4 regions of the Alteromonas sp. W12 genome follow, and region 2 is predicted to be linked to each of the others. Evidence: predicted binding sites of a transcription regulator. Region 2 holds the regulator's gene; each other region holds the start of a gene.
What was found. The regulator ArgR, encoded in region 2, controls arginine synthesis, uptake and breakdown. The targets are predictions, from matches to a motif close to ANTGAATANNTATTCANT.

Region 1 (5,514 bases), on a different contig from region 2:
TCCCTGACTTTGTCTATGGCTTCTTGACCGGTCATTGCTACATCGACTTTCTGGCCAAGCTTCTCGAGCAAGGCTTTAGCGACCATTACGTTCAATTCAATATCTTCTACTAACAAGATATTGAGCCCTGTCACTTGAAGCTGCGCGACTTTCATCGGGCTATTAGAAATTTGAACAGGCAACACAATTTCAAAACGGGTGCCTTTACCCACTTTACTTGAAACGTGAATTTCACCTTTCATCAAGTCGACCATTTGCTTACAAATTGCCAATCCAATACCGGTACCTGTGGCCGATTGGTGGTCAGGGTGATCAACCTGATAGTACATGGCAAAAATCTTATCAATTTCGCTTTCAGGAATACCTACGCCCGTGTCTTCGATCACAAACGTTACGTACGCCTTATCACCATCGGGTTTGGTCGATGAAACCGTGAGGCTCACGTGCCCTTTTTGTGTGAACTTCACTGCGTTAAACAAGATGTTCCACAATATCTGACGAAGGCGCGTACCATCTATTTCAACAAGGCGGGGAAGCGGCTCGTTAATTGTCGTTTTAAGCTCTAGCTGTTTGTCGGCTGCAAGTAGACGAATAATGCTGCTAAGTTCTTCGGTAAAGTCTTTCAACGATATGGTTTTTAGACTCAGCTCAAGCTTATCTCTGTCTAACTTATCAAGGTCGATAATATCGTTAAAAATATTACCTAATGTTATAGCGCTGGCGTATATCGTACTTACCCAGTTAAATTGTTCTTCACTCAACTCGGTATCACGCAGCATACGGCTTAAGCCCACAATACCGTTTAGCGGTGTGCGTAGCTCATGACTTATGGTTGCGATAAAGCGAGTTTTGTCGGTACTTGCTTTTGCAGCAGCATTTTCAGCCTGCTTACGTTCAGTCATGTCTCGACCGAACGACAACAAGCCAAGGCGATTACCATCTTTGTCGAAGAAAGGTACACGCTTCATTTCGAAGTAACGACGACGTCCATCAGCAAAGCGAAGCCACAGCTCTTCTGTGATACTGGCGTTGGTTTCTAGAACTTCGTGATCACTCGCTACAATTTGGCGGGCAAGCTCTTCCTCATATACGTCTTTTGGCGTTAAGCCAAGCAGCTCTTGCTCGGTTTTGCCCGTCATAAGCTCCGCTATACGGTTACAACCAGCAAACCTGCCTTCTTCATTTCGGTAATATATTAAGTCTGGCGAGGCATCGATGATTGAACGTAACAAGGTTGATAAGCGGCGTGCTTGTGCTTCTTGTTCTGATTTATCCTGAATTTCTTTTTCTAAGTCTTTAAACAGCGCCTCACGCTCTTCTTGTGCTTGCTTGCGCTGCTCTATCTCGTGATTAAGCTGTCTGATGTTGCTTTGAAGTTCGCGGTTAAGAAAGACATCTTCTTCACGCAAACTTTCTAACTGGCTTACCACTTCCTTTAAGTTGGTACGTGAGTTTTCTAATTGCTTGATTAACTCACTAAAGAAATAAAGTACCCAAGGCGCAGATAACATGGTCAGTACTACAGCACTGATGAAGTCATCGGGCTGAACCTGGCTTCCCATGCTCACGCGAATTACGTATGAGCCCCCTAGCGTAAACACAAGCGAAAGAACAACAAACAATATGCTGAGCTTTAGAGTGCCAAAACGCTGAACAAATTGGGCAAAGCGAATTGCCCAAGAATCGTTTGGTGAATCTGAATGCATGTACGTCTAATTTAAGCTTATTTTGCGGTTATCCTATCAGGCTTTCCTCTTTTCGGGAATGCGGTTTGTCAAAGCATAACTCTGTGGCCCTGCTCAGAATTAGGATTTGAAAGGCGACTTTTCAGTAATTTCATTAATGTATTTGGTATTCACCCATCCCACCTTCGTGTAAGACACTTTCGCCCACTCCCCTCGCTTTTCCAGTATTTTTAGCACTTCGCCCTTATTCAAACCGTTCTCGACAGTTGGGTACGAAACATCTGGCCCTTTTCTCACATTCAGCGAATTGGCACTTACATTGGCCACCCGCTTTACAGGGCTAGCGAGATCCCGCTGAATTTGGTCATGCGCCTCTCGCTGTGAATTCGAATCACTTGACTCAGTTGCCCACGTTTCACTATCACTTTGCAAAACAGCGGCTTTGAGTCTTTGAAGGGGAAAAGCGGGGCCAGGATCGACCTTTCGTGACGGCGCTATTTCTTCATGCCCGACGATAGTAGAGATGTTGTAGTGGCTACACAACGCTTTACACAGCGATAGCGTCCTAACAATTTGTACGTCGGTGTACTTGTGCCAATAGCCCATAGACTGTTGGTTAATGTGCTGGGCAGCTAATACTTCATTCTCGCCAAAAATTTCGCCAAACCAACTTTCAAAGGTGCCGTCTCCTCTAGCCTTAAGCTGGCCGGCATTGTCTAATTCAATGCCGATAGAGTACTGATTCAAGCCACTACGCCCCTCGTAATAACTTTCTCCTGCGTGCCACGCTATTTTATTAGTCGGAAGCATTTGAACAATGTCACCATTGCGTCCAACGGCAAAGTGAGCTGACACACCGCTATCGGCATTGGTCAAGACATTCACCGAAGATGAAAGGCTACTACCGGCGGTAAAATGAATAACAATAGTATCGGGAGATCCTGATTGAAATCGCCCAGATGTGTTGGGAGAAAGCCTGAAGGTGATATTGTCGCCAGTTAGAATATGATCATCTATACTAAATAAAGGCCGTGGTGAAGCATGTAGTGTATTCATACAATAATCCTTATTGTCTTAACAGCACGCCACCACAGTGAATTTTTATTCTTCGCCTTCCACATAAGCGTACACTCAATTCACACACAGGGCTCTCTATCAACATCCTTCAGCGCACCACGAGCCTTACCTGTGGTTAATTTTCAACCAATATAGCAAACTACTTATATTAGTGGAACCATAGCTTTACAAATTAATAAAAATACACCGCAAACCGCTATTGACAACATAAAACATCAATTTCAAAGCATATTTATTCATTAATAAAACGCAAATGAGAAGTAATATCATTTATAAGGGGTGAGTTATTCACTTTGCAATACTGATAACATTTTTGTTACAAACATAAATGACGCCACGTAAACAACTGATTAATATACATTTAATTATATTTATACTAATTCACTATAAAGCTTATACTTTTAGCGTTTGATTTTAGTTTTTAATGTGGGTATTTTGTACGGCCCGCATCGCAATAATGCATAAAAATGCGGAAACGACTGGAATCCTCTAATAATAAAATAACGACAAGAAAGGCGCACGCCGCGAGCAATACCGCTCGCAGGCATAAAAGACGTCTAATAATGTTGTGATACGCAAACCTAGGCGCATCTACACGCAACGCATACCTTGCCCAGTCAAAAGGTTGAAGGAGTTAAGAGATGAGTTTATATAATCCCAATGATTCCCGGGACAACTGTGGGTTTGGCTTAATCGCTCACACTCATGGGGAAGCCAGTCATGAATTGGTAACTACTGCAATACACGGTCTTGACCGTATGCAGCATCGTGGCGGTATCGCCGCCGACGGGAAAACCGGTGACGGCTGTGGTTTATTACTACAGAAACCGGATGCGTTCTTCCATGCAATCGCCGAAGAAAATGGCTGGAAACTCAGCAAAAAATACGGCGTGGGCATGATTTTCTTAAGTCAGGACCCGGTACTTGCGCAAGCCGCGCGTGAAGTACTTAATGAAGAACTAGAAAAAGAAACACTTTCAGTAGTGGGTTGGCGCGAAGTGCCTGTCGACCACTCAGTACTGGGTGAATTAGCGCTAACGGGTGTTCCACAAATTGAACAGGTATTTGTGAACGCGCCAGCAGGTTGGAGAAAACGCGACCTTGAGCGTCGTTTGTATATGATCCGCCGCCGCGCTGAAAAACGTCTTGAGAAAGATCCCGATTTTTACGTAGCTTGTTTGTCGGGCTTGGTAACGATCTACAAAGGCTTGGTAATGCCAAAAGATTTACCCGCCTTTTATCACGATCTTGCCGATGAGCGTATGCAAAGCGCAATTTGCGTTTTCCACCAACGCTTTTCAACAAATACACTACCACGCTGGCCGCTTGCTCAGCCTTTCCGCTTCCTTGCGCACAACGGTGAAATTAACACCATTAAAGGAAACCGCGACTGGGCCATGGCACGTGCTGCTAAATTCGCAACGCCACTTATTCCAGATCTTAAAGATGCAGCCCCTTTCGTTAATACTGAAGGATCGGACTCATCCTCGCTGGATAACATGCTGGAGCTATTCTTAGCCGGCGGTATGGATTTATTCCGTGCTATGCGGTTACTTGTTCCACCCGCCTATCAAAACAACAAGACCATGGACGATGATCTTCGTGCATTTTACGAGTTCAACTCTATGCACATGGAACCATGGGATGGCCCAGCGGGTATCGTTTTAACTAACGGTCGCCACGTTGCCTGTAACCTTGATAGAAATGGTCTACGTCCTGCTCGTTACGTTATTACTAAGAACGGTTTCATTACCCTAGCCTCAGAAGTAGGTATCTGGGATTACGAGCAAGCTGACGTAATTGAAAAAGGCCGTGTAGGCCCAGGTGAAATGCTTGCTGTAGACACATACACAGGCAAAATCTGGCGCTCTACTGAAATTGATGAAGACTTAAAAGCACGTCACCCTTATAAAGAGTGGCTAGATAAGCATATTCGTCGACTTACACCAATTGAAAAGCTTGATGCGTCATTAATTGGTAAACGCGTGTTTGACGACGATGCCATGGCGGTGTACCACAAGCTACACGCCTACAGCTATGAAGAAATTCAACAAGTTGTAAAAGTACTCGCGAAAGACGGTCAAGAAGCCGTTGGTTCAATGGGTGATGACACGCCAATGGCGGTTATGTCCTCGCGTCAACGTACGGTTTACGACTATTTCCGTCAGCAATTTGCACAGGTAACTAACCCGCCAATCGATCCGCTACGTGAAAACCACGTTATGTCGTTGGCAACCTGTATTGGCCGCGAGCAAAACGTATTTAGCGAAACCTCAGGTTACGCTGACCGCGTATTGTTTGACTCGCCAGTGCTAATGTATACCGACCTTAAGCAACTGCGCGAATTTAACCCAGACAACTACTACTCAGAAGTCGTGGAGCTTCAGTATGCGCCGCAAGAAGGTTTGAAGAAAGCCATCGAGCGCGTGTGTAACGAAGTCGAGATGCTGGTTAAAAACAAGCGTGCTGCGTTCGTTATTCTGTCTGACAGAAACATTAAACAAAATCGCTTGGTTATCCCTGCAGCAATGGCAGTTGGTGCGGTACAACGTCGCTTAGTTGAAAAGTCATTACGCTGCGATGCTAACGTTGTTGTTGAGACAGCAAGTGCCCGCGATCCACACCATTTCGCGGTGTTGATTGGCTTAGGTGCCACTGCGGTTTACCCATTCCTAGCATATGAAACTATTGAGCAGCTTTGTGAAAAAGGCGAGCTAGATATTTCTCCTATGCAGGCCACGTTGAACTACCG
Region 2 (5,514 bases):
CGGTGTACTTTACTCTGACTGGACAGACAAATTCTCAACCGAAATCCGCGTAGCTCGTACAGAGCTTGATAACCTTCAGCGCTCTTTCTATGGCGACGGAACACCAGGTGGCAATGATTTCGGTGAAATTATCATTCGCATGGCTAATGATCCTAATGATGACGCTGATAACCTTTCTGTTTATCTAGGTTCTGATGACAGCCGTCAAGCCAACGACCTAGACTGGGATGCAACTAGCATCATGTTCCGCGGTAACTACTACTTCGATAACGGTCACACGCTAACTTTCGGTTATGAAAACGACAAGCTTGATATCTTCAACCTTTTCGTACAGCACGCCGAAACAACAACTACATTTAACAGCATTGATGACTTCGAAAATGGTGCGAATGCTCGAATTGATTATGGGTATGCTTACTCGGGCAACCTTCTAGATAGAGCTGCTGAGTGGGGCTACACTTCACACTCTACATATGCGCAAGACGAGTTCTACCTAACTGATGACCTGAAAGTAGTTGCTGGTCTTCGTTATGACTGGATTACAACGTCAGACCGCCCTCTAGAGAACGCTGAATTCACCGAATCTTACGGTTATAGCAACAGTGCAAACCTAGACGGTGTAGACCTTCTTCAACCACGTGTTGGTCTTAACTACACGCTAAGCGATAGCACAGAACTACGCGGTGGCTTTGGTCTTTTCTCAGGCGGTAACCCTAATGTTTGGATGACCAACAACTACCAGAACACCAACGTTACTGGTGGTGAAGTACGTGGTGATTACGCAAACATCCTAGATGGCAGCGTAACTTGGGTTAACACTGAAGACGGCGTTACTGCTGGCCCTGGTTACTCAGTACCGTCTGACCTTGATGCTCAGATGGATGCCGGTGTTGGTAGTAACTTTGAACCAAATAACCTTGACCCAGACTTTGAAATGCCTAGCGAGTGGAAAATCTCTGCAGGTATGACGCACATCACAGACGAAGACTACGTATTCAACTTAGATCTATTGGTTAGCATTACGCAAAACCAAGCGATGATTAAATACAAAGGCATAGAACCTGTGGGTCTTACAGAGGAAGGCTATATTGAATATGAAAGAACGGGCTTAGGTTCACTAGAGTTAACTAACTCTGATGAAAGCTCTACTTCTTATTCATTAACAGCGACTATGAACAAGTCTTGGGACAACGGCATCTCAATCGTGGGTGGTTATAACTACAGCCACGCTGAAGACGTTCAGCCTATGACTAGTTCTGTAGCGTTCTCTAACTTCCAGTTCCGTGCATTTACCAACCCAAATGAAGAAGTGTCTTCACTTTCAGATTGGAATATCGCACACCGCTTTACGTTGGACTTCCGCTATACAACTGAGCTTATCGATGGCTACAACACTACGTTCTCTGCATTCGCGGTTGCTCAGTCTGGTAAGCCTTACAGCTTCACTATTTCTGAAGACGAAGTAAATAGCATCTTTAACTTCACACCATACTTGGATTCTAACAACGTACTTCCAATGGGTGCTGAGCGTAACGATGAAGAAAGTCCATGGTGGGCGAAGGTTGACATCGCTGTTCGCCAAGATGTTCCAGCGTTCCACGAAGACCACACCGCACAAGTATTCTTCGTAATCGATAACTTCACGAATATGCTAAACGATGATTGGGGTATCCTAGAAGAGACTTCATTCAACACGGCTGTAGTCGGCACTGCTAATCCAGAGCGCCGTCAAGGTGATGCGTCACTTTGGGAACTACGTGTAGGTGTTAACTACCGCTTCTAAGCTGTAGAAAAACACTAGCTACAAGTTGTAGTGTTAGGTGCCACTCTCCTTAACAGGAAGTGGCACTTTTTTATGCCCGTCATTAATCTCACAATCATGCAATCAAACGATCCTCCGCTTTTTTAATGATCTAACTACGTACATTAGCCGAAGTAATTGACGACAAATTTTTAAATGCTCGCAAGGAGGGCTTATGTCAAAACGTATGCTAATGGTAATGACATCTCACGAAATTATGGGTGATACCGGCAAAAAGACAGGCATGTGGTTGGAAGAGTTTGCTGCGCCGTACTACGCATTTAAAGACCAAGGATATACGATAACTTTGGCGTCACCCATGGGAGGGCAAGTGCCTATCGATCCCAATAGTCTGGCTGACGATGCAATGACCGACGACGCTATGCGATATACGAAAGATGAGCTGGCGCGTAGCGCTATAGCGTCGACTATTCCGCTTGAAGATGTGAGAGCTGAAGAGTTTGACGCGGTGTTCTATCCAGGGGGACACGGTCCGTTGTGGGACCTTTCTGACAATGTGCACTCGATAAAACTAATCGAAGACACTATCGCAGCTAATAAACCCGTTGGGGCAGTATGTCACGCGCCAATTGTGCTTAAAGACGTTAAAACGCCTGATGGCAAATACCTGGTAGAGGGAAAATCTGTTACCGGATTTTCAAACAGTGAAGAAGCTGCAATGAAACTTACAGATGTAGTGCCTTATCTGGTTGAAGATGAACTGGTTAAAAAAGGCGGTAAGTATGAGAGCGCCGACAATTTTGCTGTAAAAGTGTGTACCGACGGATTACTGGTGACGGGACAGAATCCGCCGTCATCAAGACCAGCAGCCGATGCGCTGATTAAACTATTGAGTTAGCGTCAGCGAACAGCAGAATATATAGTGCCCTCAATGAGAGGGCACCGTTTTAAAAGCGTGGCTACCTAAACGTTCTCAAACAGGTCTTCAACACGCTGTCTTAGTTCTTCAATTCTAGACACATCCGCTGGCGCGATGAAAATAGTGTCGTCACCTGCAATGGTGCCCAAAACTCCGTCTTTCTTACTTAATGAGTCAAGCAAGCGCGCAATAAGCTGTGCAGCACCAGGGCTGGTTCTAATGATTACCATTACGTTGTTGTGAACGATATCCAGTACCAGCTGTTTAAGAGGGCTTTTAGCCGTAGGCATACCTAGCTCTGGAGGCAAGCAATACACCATGTCGCCTCTAGCATTGCGGGTTCTTACTGCACCGAACTTGCTTAGCATTCTAGAGATTTTAGATTGGCTGATGTTGTCGAAGCCTTGTGCTTTTAATGCATCAACAATTTCGCCCTGTGAACCGTAACTTTCTGCTTTAAGAATTTCTTTAAAAGCTTTGATGAGTAGCTCTTGTTTTGCGTTTGCCATTAGCGCTCTTTTCTTTTTTGAGGGTTATCGTTAGGAATTATATTTAGTATGCGTATATTGTGCCGTACAGGTAGACTTTGCGCAATTTCTTTGCATAATCATTCATGATAATGAATATCGAGATAAAATCGCCATAAATAACGTTAATAAGACGATCCGGTGATTGAGTTTTCCCCCGCGTTGCATTAGTGTGACGTTCCGTTTAAATACGTGAAGTAATCCCATAGGAGAAATGGTATGAAAGTAGCCGTGTTAGGTGCTGCCGGTGGTATTGGTCAGGCGCTGTCTTTGTTGTTGAAAACACAATTGCCAGCAGGTTCAGATTTAGCGCTTTACGACGTAGCGCCAGTTGTTCCTGGTGTTGCCGTTGATTTGAGCCACATCCCCACTGCGGTAAAAGTAACCGGTCACGGTAAAGATGACCTAGCTGATGCACTAACTGGAGCAGACGTTGTTCTAATTCCAGCGGGTATGCCTCGTAAGCCAGGTATGGATCGTTCTGATCTATTCAACATCAACGCCGGCATTGTTAAAAACCTAATCGAAGGTGTAGCTGATAACTGCCCGAACGCGTGTGTTGGTATCATCACTAACCCAGTTAACACTACTGTTGCTATTGCAGCTGAAACGCTTAAAGCGAAAGGCGTTTACGACAAGAACAAGCTTTTCGGTGTAACGACACTAGACGTTATCCGTGCTGAAACGTTTGTTGCTGAACTTAAAGGTGTAGACGTATCTTCTGTGCACGTACCGGTAATCGGTGGTCACTCTGGTACAACTATTCTTCCTCTACTTTCACAAGTTGAAGGCGTAGAGTTCACAGACGAAGAAGTTGCTAGCCTAACTACTCGTATCCAAAACGCGGGTACTGAAGTTGTTGAAGCTAAAGCGGGCGGCGGTTCTGCAACCCTATCAATGGGTCAAGCAGCGGCACGCTTCTGTCTATCTCTAGTTGCAGCAATGCAAGGTGAGAACGTGGTTGAGTACACTTATGTACAAACTGACGACAGCGACGACGCAGCATTCTTTGCACATCCAGTTCGCCTAGGCGCAAACGGTGTTGAAGAAATCTTGCCATACGGCGAGCTAAGCGCATTTGAAGAAAAAGCGAAAAACGACATGCTTGAAGGCCTACGTGGCGACATCAAGCTAGGCGTAGACTTCGTAAACGGCTAATAGCGCCTGAAGCGGATGTACTAGCATCCGCTAGAAAAGGCTGGATACGTTCTTACGTACCCAGCCTTTTTTGCATTTAAGACATTACAAAAAAAAGCCTGCTCAATGAGCAGGCTTTTCATTATAACGTTACGCGTTCATTGGGCTCTAGCCTGTATTACGCATACCAATTGCAATACCCGCGATGGTAACCATCATGGCACGCTCTAGGCTGGTGTTTTGTGCATCGTCACCGGCTTTACGGATACGATCCAGAAGCTCAATTTGCAGGTAGTGAAGGGGCTGAAGATATGCTGCGCGGATCTCCATAGACTCTTTACCCTGCGGGTCGTTTTTCATGATGTCGCCGTCACCGGTTATTGCCAACAGCGACGAGATGCTTTCTTTAAGCTCGCTACGCAATGCTTCTCCAAAGTGTTTAAGCTCTTTGGGTACCAAGCGCTCATCATAAGCTTCACTGATACGCGGATCGGCTTTATGGAACACCATGTCCAGCATTGAAAGACGTGAACGATAGAACGGCCATTCGCTGAACATCTCGTTAACCACTTTTTCATTTTCCGGTGTCTTCACGCTATCGATAGCGCGCATAACGCCTAACCAACTTGGCAGAACCAAACGGGTTTGTGCCCAGGCAAATATCCATGGAATCGCACGTAGGCTCTCAATACCACCTTGTGGCTTACGCTTCGCTGGGCGACTACCTAGTGGTAGTTTGCCTAACTCTTGCTCTGGCGTTGCAACACGGAAGTAAGGTACGAACTCTTTATCGTGACGCACGGTTGCACGGTAGTTATCGCGACCTTGGGCTGCCATTGCAGTTATAAGCTCTCGCCATTCTTCTTTTGGTGCCGGAGGCGGGAATAACATGGCTTCAATTATGGCGCTGGCGTAAATACCTAGGCTGCGTTTAGCCAGCTTAGGCATACCGAATTTATAGCGAATAGTTTCGCCTTGCTCAGTTACACGGAAGCCGCCGTCTAGCGAGCCAGGAGGCTGAGAGTAAATGGCAGCATGTGCTGGCAAGCCACCACGACCAATTGTACCGCCACGGCCGTGGAATAGCGTCAGGCTTACGTCAAACTCATCAGCAATCGCAACCAAGGCTTCTTGTGATTGGTATTGAGCCCAGCCCGCAGCAAGTGCAC
Region 3 (5,514 bases), on a different contig from region 2:
ACCTTAATAATCTCAAGACGCTCTTCAACGGTTTTCATGCTCCATGCTGGAAGTGCAGCTCGAGCAGCGTTAATTGCGTCATCAATTTGAGAGGCTGTCGCAGACTTACCTTCCCAAATTACTTCGTTTTTTGCAGGATCAATTGACGTTAAGTCATGACCTTGTCCGGCAACCCATTCACCGTTGATAAAATGTGTATGTAGCATAGTGGGTGTCCTTTTAATCTCTGAATGTAACGGGGGCGAAGCGTACGTGCTCTCCCTCTTTGACATTCAATGCAGCAGCGGCTTGGCGAGATAGTACGGCAACTTGCTTTTCTTCGCTTACCGTCATCTCGGTGGCAACTGCACGAAAATCAGATACTGATGTATTAATGATGTAGTGCGTTTGCCCTTGGGCAGCAGCGCTATCGTCAATCACTACAGGCAGTTTTAAACTCGACTGAGCCGTGCGGATGTGGCTTAAGTTTGCTTCTACCGTCGGGCCTGCGTCGAAAATGTCTACGTAGCCGCGGCAAGAAAAGCCTTCTTCTTCAAGAAGCTGAAGAGCAGGGCGTGTTTTGTCATGGACTTCGCCAATGACTTCCTGCGCTTCTTTGCTAAGCAGATTTACGTATATCGGGTACTTCGGCATAAGTTCAGCAATAAACACTTTATTACCAATGCCAGTTAAGTAGTCGGCAGTAGGAAAATCCATAGAGAAGAAATGGGTTTCCAACCACTCCCAAAACGGTGAGCGTCCTTCTTCGTCACTCACACCGCGCATTTCAGCAATAACTGTCTCTGAGAAGCGTTCACGGTGCTCCATCATGAACAAGAATCGAACCTTTGAAAGGAAGCGGCCGTTTATGCCGCCGCGGGCTTGTTCGCGAAGAAACAGCGTACATATTTCAGTAACACCGGTGTAGTCATTACAAAACGTTAGAATGTCTACCGTGTTGTGAATGTTAAGCTCGCGCGAGGCGTGCACTACTTTGCTTAGGTGGTAATGATAGAACGCATCGTCTATACCAACAGCCGCTTCAATACCTGTTGTTCCCACTACCTGTCCGGTAGTGGTATCTTCCATTACAAACAAGTATGACTCATCGCCAGGTTCGGTTACGTTTGGTTTGTTAAACGCAGTTTCTGCACGATCAATTTTACGCTGCAGCAACTCGTCGTTGACAGGTAAAGACGTAAAGCCAATACCTGATTCAACGGCGATTTCTTTAAGCGCGTTATAGTCGGCCTTCGTGATAGGGCGAATGATATTCATGTTCGCTACTCGTGTTGTAATTATTCGGCGTTTACAACGGCAGCAACGGCGCGTTCAAAACGTGCAAGACCTTCTTTGATGTCTTCATCAGGAATAACCAGTGAAGGCGCAAAACGAATAACGTTCATGCCAGCAACAAGACACATAAGGTTCTCTTTCGTTGCAGCCATCATGAAGTCACGTGCACGGCCTTGGTATTTCTCATTTAACGCACAACCTAACAGCATGCCTTGACCACGTACTTCTTCAAATACGTTGTACTTTTCATTGATAGCACCTAGTAGTTCACGGAATAGGGCTTCTTTCTTAAGTACACCTTCAAGCACTTCTGGCTGGTTCACGATATCTAACGCTTTTTCCGCAACAGCACAGGCTAGTGGGTTACCACCGTAAGTACTACCGTGGGTACCTGGCTTAAGGTGTGCAGCGATGTCTGCTGTGGTAAGCATGGCACCAATTGGGAAGCCGCCACCAAGAGATTTAGCGGTTGTTAGGATATCAGGTGTTACGCCAAGACCCATGTAGGCATAAAGGTGACCAGTACGACCAACACCCGACTGAACTTCGTCAAAAATAAGTAATGCGTTGTGCTTGTCACAAAGCTCGCGAACGCCTTTTACGAAATCTACATCAGGTGGAATAATACCGCCTTCACCCTGAAGCGGTTCCATCATTACCGCGCAGGTTTTGTCAGAAATTAGCGCTTCAAAGGCAGCCAAATCGTTGTAGTCACAGTGGTCAACAGCGCCTGGCTTAGGACCAAAACCGTCAGAGTAAGCAGCTTGACCACCTACTGTTACGGTAAAGAAGGTACGGCCGTGGAAACCTTTGTTGAAAGCGATGATTTGGTTTTTGTCTTCACCGTGCTTGTCCAGCGCCCAGCGACGAGCTAGCTTCAATGCTGCTTCGTTCGCTTCTGCGCCTGAGTTTGCGAAGTAAACTCTATCTGAAAACGTTGCGTCATTTAGCTTTTTAGCTAAACGAAGGGCTGGCTCGTTAGTGAAAACGTTGCTTAAGTGCCAAAGCTTGCTGCCTTGTTCATTGAGAGCTTTCACAAGCTCTGGGTGACAGTGACCTAAAACGTTAACTGCAATACCGCCTGCAAAGTCGATGTACTCAGCTCCATCTTGATCCCATACGCGTGAACCTTCACCTCGAACAGGTACCATACCTGCTGGGTTATAGTTAGGAACCATTACATCATCAAATGTAGCGCGAGTTACGTTCATCTTTGTTACCTCTGCGTTGGGCGCCAATCACACTGTGTGATTTGGCTTATCGAATCTATGAGCACATTTTAGTACTACTTTGGTCGATAAGCGTTAATTGGGCGCGTAAAAACTAATCGGATTTGTTCAACAGTATGCCATTTTTTTTAACATTTGTCTTCTATGCAAAGGGCTGCAGCCCTTTATTTATAAGGACTGTGGCTTAATTTGCAGGAAAAGTGAATAACTATTAACTACTGGGCTATATCAATTAGTAATAATCAATTTTTGCGCTGAGAAAAGGGCTGCATACGGGTTTTAATGCACTGTGAGGCAATAAAAAAGGGGGGATAGGACTGGAAGCCTTACCTGTTTAATGTCGCTAAAAACGGGCAAGGCATTGAGCAACCGTCAATAATTTGGGGCATCATGCACATGAAATGAAAAAGGTGCATAACGAGTGCATGAATATCCACTAAAAAATTAATGATTCTCTTCGTTTTTCACCAAAGGAAGGGTGAAAATATCAATGGTTTTGAGTTTTTCGAGTGCACCTGCAGGGTAGCGTTGCTCCATGAAAAGCGGCTTTACTTCTTTCATTTCAACAAGCTTCAACTGATGTAACATCCGAATTTGTGTGTAGGTTCGGGCTTGATGAAGTACCTTACTGAGTGTTTTAGGCTGTGCGGGTACTTTATCGGCACACGCTCGCATAGGTTCTGCAATAGGCAAGCGCATTAAATGCATCCACTCCAGAATATCCGCGCTGATTGCATCTGCGAATTCTTGCTGTAGTGCAATAAGGTGGTTGGCTGAAGGAGCCACTTTGAGTAGCGCTTCATGTCGCTTTTGCTCTTTGTCTTTCTGGCATTCTTGCAACAGATGTAGCTGAATTTTATCGAACAGTTTGAAGTAAAGTCTTGTTACGACACAACGCCCCAAATTACTAAGCATCGCAAGGGTATAAGCCTGGTTTTTGTTTAGATCCGTAAGTGCTGCAAGGCGTTTCGCCGTTATGGCAACGCCAGTCGTATAAGGCGTAAGCTTTTGTTTAATTAGCGGGTAAGGGTCGGTAATCTGAGGCATAGCACGCTTTAAGATGAGCGACGGTATCAATGTGCGTAGGTTTTCAATACCCAAAAAGCTCAATGCTGTGCGCAGTGTCTCTACAACAATGATACGCCCACGGGAGTCTTTGCGTCTAAATTGTGGAGTATTCACCACAACGATCAGTTCATCATAAAGCCATGGCATGGTTGCGGCAATTGGCTCTAGTTTCGAAACCGAGCATGCTTTCACGGAAAGTGCATCAAGAAGCTCGCCGATATTTTCGGGCAAGTTAAGTACGTTTTGAACGAGCTCGTCGGTATAGCTTAGCTGCTCTGTTAATTCACCTAGAAGGATCTCGTGAAGATGGTGACTCACTGATTCAAGGTATGACGCTTCGGTTTTCTCTTGAAGGCGCTTGTTTTCAATCGCCACTTTTTCAACGTGCAGTAGCAGCCTGCGCGCATCACCTTGCTCCGATTGCTCGAAGCTTACCTCTCCCACCTTGCGCCTTCCTAGCATTTCCAGCACTCGCTCTGGCGATATGATCATATTTTCAAAACGATCATCTATCGTGGGCGGTGTGGTTGCCCCCATTGTCATATTAAAAGCACTCCTGCTCATAACTTTTTGGTGAACGGCAATATTATCGTACATCAGGGGCCTTTATTACTTTCGCTACGGTAATGATGAAAATGGTAGCTACTGCTTGAAAGCAAGCCTTATTTACCCTGCAACTGTTGATATTGCGTGTGCGATGCTTCGTATAATCTTTATTCAGCGCATTGGCTAAAACGAATTATGAAAAGTTAAACGAAAAATCAGTGAATTGCGAGTAATTCTGGCCTTCAAGCGTAACCTTTTACACTATAAAAGCGTATCGGCATCAAACTCGTATACTTAAATTGATTTAAACTGAAGAAATGCATCCAGTACGCTATGACCGTGTTCGGTAAGCAGTGACTCGGGGTGGTACTGCACGCCCCAAATAGGGTGATGATTATGGGAAATTGCCATGATTTCCTTTGTGCCCTTTGCGGTTTCACACCATGCATCAACACTCAGTGAGGCAGGTAGCGATGCGGGATCTAAAACCAATGAGTGGTAGCGCGTCACGTTAAACGGGTTAGGTAAGCCTTTGAACAGGCCACTGTTGCGGTGTGTTAGGGGGGAAACTTTTCCATGCTTAATCTCTTGTGCACCTACTACCTTGGCACCAAACACTTGACCTATAGCTTGATGACCCAGGCATACTCCTAAAATAGGTATCTTGCCTGCAAAATGTTCAATCGCAGATAAGCTGATGCCCGCTTCGTTAGGCGTGCATGGTCCCGGTGAAATAACTAACTGTGAAGGCGCTAAGCGAGATATGTCGTCTAAGGTCAGTGCGTTATTTCGCACCACTTCAACGTCGACGCTGAGCTCAGTGAAATACCGAGCGAGGTTATGAGTGAACGAATCGAAGTTATCAATTAACAGCAACACAGCAGTGCTAGTCCTTGGTATTTCTAAGTTGCGAAGGTTCTAGCCATGAAGGATTAAATGAACCCTTCATGGCTTGTAGCAAGATGTTGGAATTCGGCTGTTATGGCTTTGGAATAAAGCCGACTGCTTTGTATACTTTAGCCAAAGTTTCAGCCGCTCGCGCTGACGCTTTCTCAGCACCCTGACGCATTACGTCGTCAAGATATGCTCTGTCTGCGCGAATTTCAGCATAGCGGGCCTGAATTGGTTCAAGTAGAGCAACCACAGCGTCTGCAACATCACCTTTAAGGTGGCCATACATTTTGTCAGTATATTCAGGCTCAAGCTCTTTAATTGATTTACCCGTCGCAAGTGAAAGTAGGGTCAGTAAGTTAGACACGCCTGGTTTTTCAGTTGGGTTAAAGTAGATATTAGCTTGCTCGTCAGAGTCGGTCACGGCACGTTTGATTTTCTTGGCTAACTTCTTAGGATCTTCTAATAAGCCGATGAAGTTATTCGGGTTGTTGTCAGACTTAGA
Region 4 (5,514 bases), on a different contig from region 2:
ATTTACTTCCCAAGAAATGCGAGCCGTTACCATGGCGTGAGCATCTACTTTTGTTTCAGGAATATTGATATCAAACGCGTAGTGATCGTCAACAAAGTTCACATGAAGATAAGGCGTTAAGTAACCGCCATTTGGCAATGAGTACTCATACCTTGCGCTTAGGCCCAGCGTATAATCTGGTGACATAGCTGGAGAGTAACCCGCAAAGCTAAACTGGCTATTTGGATCGTTTATATCCTGACGGCCATCAACATTGCCTAACCCAAGTAATGGCTGAAGCTGAGAATTACCTACCGCAAAGTCGTCAGCGAACTCGGCGTTAAGAAGCGCCAAAGTTGCATTTAACGTTAACTCGCTTAGTGGGCGCCATTCCAAATCAGCTTCTAACCCGTAGGTGTCAACCTGACCACCGTTTTCATAGTATTCAAAGGTTGTACTAACGCCAGTAGAAACGCACTGTGCCACGGTTAAGTCAGTTGTTGTGTCGTTACACGATACTGCAAACAGCTGCGCTTTCACGTCATCGTATTGGTTTGCAAAAGCAGAAACGTTAAACCGAACGGTGTTATCGAATAAAAAGCTCTTCAGGCCAATTTCGTAAGAAATAACTTCTTCATTGTCGTATAGCGGATCGGCACCACGCGCTACCACCCTCGCGTCGTTAGCACCACCAGTACGATAACCTGTTGCTGCACTGGCATAGACCATCATGTCTTTTGCAACATCTAGCTCGTAAGCTAATTTCCACAATACCGCTGAGTCGTCCCAATCGGGAATTGAATCGCCTGTAAATGTCTTTTCGTCTTTGTTGTAGCGAAGGCCAACCAACAAGCGGTTGCTGTCGTTAAGTTGATAACGAGCTTGCCCAAATACGGCTACAGAGTCGACTTCATGCGGGTCGTGATTTGGATTTCCCCACGAAGGAACCGTAATAGAATCTGGCTCACCGTTACCGGTTGTATCCTCACGCCACAGCCATTCCCAATCCGCTTCTTGCGAGAACAAATAAACGCCTGCTATCCAAGAAAACGGGCTATCGCTTTCAACAGACGACAACTGTAGTTCGGTAGAAAACGCTTTTTGATCGTCCTGACGTCCAAAGCCACCAACAAAGTCTAAGCCACCATCGCTGTAGTCGTTATCGTAGAATTGCTCGCCTGACAGTTCAGAGTAGTTAGTGGTCCACTTTGCGTTTGCCCAGTCCATCGCCCAGTCGAGTGTCAAGGTTGCCGACCACGCTTCTTGGTTATCAAAAGACACCGCATTTCTGTATACATCGTAAGGGCCTTCATCATCTCGCTCTGCATCAGCTGGCTGATAAATGTGGCCAGGTGTTACCGTAGCAATAGGGTTGTAAACGCCCGACCCCGGTGAGGTTTCAGAAATTTGATATCCCGCAATTTGTTGATAACCCCAAATTGCTTCTGAGTTTGCGTCTTTCTTACTATAATCGAGGCGAAGCAATGCAGTAACATCGTCTGAGAATTCGTATTTAGTCGTGTTACGTAAGTAGAATTGGTTTTTCTCGCGTAAATCGTCTGACGAGCCCGGCAAGAAATGGTTTTCGATCATGCCGTCATGACGGTCGTGACTCATGACAAAGCGCGTAGCGGCCTTATCACTAAGCGGCAGGTTTAAAATAGCTTCATAGGCCGAACGGTCATAGCTACCATGAGTAAGTTTCACAGAACCACTGGTATAGCCAAGTTCAGGCTGCTTTGAAATAACGTTGATACTACCTGCAAATGTATTTCTTCCATACAATGTTCCCTGCGGCCCGCGCAGTACTTCAATGCGCTCAATATCAACGTAAGCCCCTAAGCCACCGGTGGTCGTTGGCACATAAATACCATCCTGGAAAATACCAACAACTTGTTCAGCAATACCTGTACCGGCCACGCCAACTTCGTTGGTACGAGCACCACGCATAGCGGGACGAACTTCACCACCTGAGCTGCCTATTCTTAACCCGGGAACAACGTTTTCAAGACCACTAATATTTTCAATGCCGTTACGCAAAATATCATCTGCACCTAACGCGCTCACAGAAGACGATACTTCCTGCAAATCTTGAGATTGTCGGTTTGCTGTTACTTCAATACGTTCAACGCCCGCTGCTTTAGCTTCGCTGTCAGGGGTTTCTTGTTGGGCGCTAGCGCAAAAACTAACGCTGATTAGAAGTGCACTTTGAATAGCGCGGGAGAGGTATGTTGTATGGTACTTTCGTTGGTCTTGCTTCATCGTGATAGTTCCCGGATTAATAAAACCTTATCTGCAGTAACCTGTTAGTGCCCTGCGTTTATCAAGCCTTTGATGACCCTGCCTGTGACAACATCATACTAGGTTGTTTAATTCTTGGTCTAAACAAACATACAACCCAATTTACTTCGAAGTCAATAAAAATGTTCAAAGATTGTTAATTCATGAATTTTAATTTTTTGTTTAAATACATTGAGAACAAATAAACCCATGCAATAAAAGGCTTTATTTAAAAACAATGAGCTTTAGCAATGACAGTAAAAACAAGATTTCGAAGTATAAATATAGACTTCAAGTCAAAAATGACTGGTAGGATCTGCATAGAAAAATGGCACTCGAATGGATAGAAACCGAATGCTGATGCATGAGTTAAGCATTAGTGAAGAAAGGTAAGAAAGTGCACTTGAGATAGCTTGGGTTATCAGAAAGCCCACCTAGCAAAAACGGACGTTTTGCTAGGTAGCTTCGAGGGAAAATGACGTCAGTCAGTACACCAATTTCAGGTATAAAGCCTTTGGTATTGTTCGATTAACTGTAGGTGGTAGTGCGCGATAAGATATCTAACCCTTGCTGTTTTAACCAATAAGGCACATCCATCAACACCCAGTTTTCCAGTAATTTATCCCCTTTGCGATAGTACACATCAACCACTCGCATGTCGGCACGAATACCCGACGCCGGCATGCCGAACAAGCCGCCACCAGCCGTATTCGATAGGTTCGGCCAGCCAAAGAAACAGGCAAAATTGCCTTCACTAAAGCGCGCCACATGACCATTAAACACTTTATCTTTCAGACCTTTACGAAAAGGAAATTGATGTTGCTGCTGGTAACGTTCGATAGTAAATGTAGCCCCTATTCCCGCTGGGCCATACCACACCATATCTTCACTCCAGCATTTGGCGAGAAGCTCTGGAGGACAGTTGTCGTTACCCGATTTATTTAAAGAATCTAGGTCTTTTACCATTTCCTCAACCAGCTCAATGGTCTTTTTAGACTCCTGAGGATCTTGCTCTTCAAACAGTAAACCGTTGTGATCACATGGCCCTGGATAAACAAACGTATGGCCTGTTTCTACGGGCAAAGGATTAAGCCCAACTTGCTGCATTAGTGCAATTAAGTCGAAGAAAATAGCGTGGCTAACTATCTTATCTTCACGTACTTCAAAAAACTCGGCATACCGTAAAAAAGCCAGTTTCCCCGTACTTCTAATACCAAGAAAAGGCTTGTCGAACAGTCCAGCAAAGTGACCCATCGACATAACCCACTTGCCTTCGCCGGCGCTGTTATCTCCCGCCATGAATACGTCCTCACGGCGCTTCATACGCGTAAAACTCTGTTTTAACGGCTCCCACAACTCTTTCACTAATTCTGCTGGAGTCGAACATTTATCAAACGGATAGCAGGCATAAATCTTTGCATTTTCATAAACATACGATTTCACTACGCCTTTAACATCACTTGCCTCACCTTTGTCAAAAGCGGCTTGATAGGATCTGACAACGGCTTTTTCGCTATTAAAACTCATGACTTACGCCTCTTTGTTTAAAAAATTGTTAATACTGGCCTGAAATAATTAATGACTTCGAAGTCATTATGTATTAGGTTGAATATTATTGTAAATAGAAAGCGCGCTTATTAAGCAGGCAGAGTAAAGAATATGACTGAAAATTTTGGCGTTTTAAACTGGTCTATCTTAGGCGGGTACATCATTGCGAACCTGTTGCTAGGTTTGGTGATTGGTAAAAATATAAAAAATTCCGACGATTTTTATCTCGGTCAAAAACAAACTCCGTGGTGGGCAATAGGCATTTCGGTTATTGCCACTTACGTTAGCGCCATGACGTTTCTTGGGGCACCAGCCTGGGCTTATTCAGAGGGGCTATCCGTTATAGCACTTCATTTGAACTACCCTCTCGTCATCATGGCTGTAATCATATTCTTTTTCCCATTCTTCTATAACGCGGGTGTCGCGTCCATTTACGATTACCAAGAACGGCGTTTCGGCAAGCGTGCCCGCGCCATGGTATCCAGCATTTTTATGCTAAGCCAAATCATGAGCTCAGCAGCTATTCTTTATGCTACCTCTCTTGTGTTGTCGTTCATTACTGGCGTACCTGTAGTGTGGTCTATCGTTATAGTTACTGCCATAGCGCTTATCTACACCATGATGGGCGGCATTACAGCCGTAATTTGGACTGACGTTATTCAGTCAGTGATCTTATTTGTGGGCGCGGGCATCATTATGTACGCCCTGCTTGAAAGCGGCGACACTACGCTATCTTCATCAATGAGCGAGCTTAAAGCTCAGGGTAAATTAAACCCACTTAATTGGGACTTCGACTTTACTGAAGAAACTACAGTGTGGAGCGGCATTATTGCTATGACGCTGTACCACATCACCGTTTACGGCACCAACCAAATGATGGTGCAGCGAACGCTGGCTGCCAAGAATATTGGTGACGCCAAAAAATCTTATTTATTAATGGGTTTCTGCGCGTTCTTCATCTACTTCTTCTTCATTGTACTTGGCGTGTTGTTCTACGACTTTTATCAAGGCAAAACCTTCGAAAACAGCAACACAATCATTTTGCAGTTCGCAACCGATTACGGCTTGCCGGGTTTAATGGGTATCATTGCAGCCGCGGTTATGGCCGCTTCCATGTCTAGCCTAGACTCCTCATTTAACTCGCTATCGACAGTGGCAACTATCGATTTCTACATCAAATACTTCAAGAAAGACGCGTCGGACGCCCATTACCTTAAGGCTTCACGTATTTTTACCTTGTTCTTCGCTGTACTTATTATTTTTCCAGCAATTGGCTACCACCTATTCAGCGAAGGCTCAATTTTAGAAATTTTGTCTAAAGTAGGCTCCTATTTTGTAGGTGCGCAAATGGGCATGTTCTTCTTAGGATTTTTCTCTAAGCAAACAACCGAAAATGGCCTGATCATTGGCACATTGAGCGGCTTTATTGTTGTGACTTTAGTGGCCTTAAATACAGATATCGCGTGGCCTTGGTACTGCATCATAGGTGCAAGTGCCAACATTGTGGTGTCTATGATTGCTAGTCGCCTTATCGATGGCGTTCAAACCGAATACAACGCTTATACCATTAAAGGGCAGCAGCAACACTTCGCGCGCGAAGGTCTCGATGAGAAAGAGCAAGGATGGTATCGCGTACCCGGCCGCGTAGACCCAATCAACTACATATTGTTTGGGTTCTTCTTACTCACACTCGTGTTCTTATTTTCA

Region 1: a site for ArgR is predicted at 2,986-3,003, ahead of AWH61_RS08825 (N-acetylmuramoyl-L-alanine amidase). Genes of this name have one in related genera too.
Region 3: a site for ArgR is predicted at 2,704-2,721, ahead of AWH61_RS17400 (aspartate aminotransferase family protein). Genes of this name have one in related genera too.
Region 4: a site for ArgR is predicted at 3,837-3,854, ahead of AWH61_RS08175 (ester cyclase). Genes of this name have one in related genera too.

Annotation. Positions count from the first base shown of each region.
Region 1 is NZ_LQXH01000007.1:282,502-288,015, reverse strand. It holds gene arcB (aerobic respiration two-component sensor histidine kinase ArcB) at 1-1,706, opposite strand, end outside; gene AWH61_RS08825 (N-acetylmuramoyl-L-alanine amidase) at 1,806-2,741, opposite strand; gene gltB (glutamate synthase large subunit) at 3,404-5,514, shown strand, end outside.
Region 2 is NZ_LQXH01000013.1:114,259-119,772, reverse strand. It holds gene AWH61_RS19070 (TonB-dependent receptor) at 1-1,783, shown strand, start outside; gene AWH61_RS19065 (type 1 glutamine amidotransferase domain-containing protein) at 1,977-2,660, shown strand; gene argR (transcriptional regulator ArgR) at 2,726-3,190, opposite strand; gene mdh (malate dehydrogenase) at 3,428-4,366, shown strand; gene ppc (phosphoenolpyruvate carboxylase) at 4,514-5,514, opposite strand, start outside.
Region 3 is NZ_LQXH01000011.1:140,102-145,615, reverse strand. It holds gene astD (succinylglutamate-semialdehyde dehydrogenase) at 1-206, opposite strand, end outside; gene astA (arginine N-succinyltransferase) at 220-1,257, opposite strand; gene AWH61_RS17400 (aspartate aminotransferase family protein) at 1,278-2,486, opposite strand; gene AWH61_RS17395 (HDOD domain-containing protein) at 2,949-4,115, opposite strand; gene AWH61_RS17390 (anthranilate synthase component II) at 4,413-4,997, opposite strand; gene trpS (tryptophan--tRNA ligase) at 5,098-5,514, opposite strand, start outside.
Region 4 is NZ_LQXH01000007.1:120,134-125,647, reverse strand. It holds gene AWH61_RS08180 (TonB-dependent receptor) at 1-2,241, opposite strand, end outside; gene AWH61_RS08175 (ester cyclase) at 2,788-3,786, opposite strand; gene AWH61_RS08170 (sodium:solute symporter family protein) at 3,919-5,514, shown strand, end outside.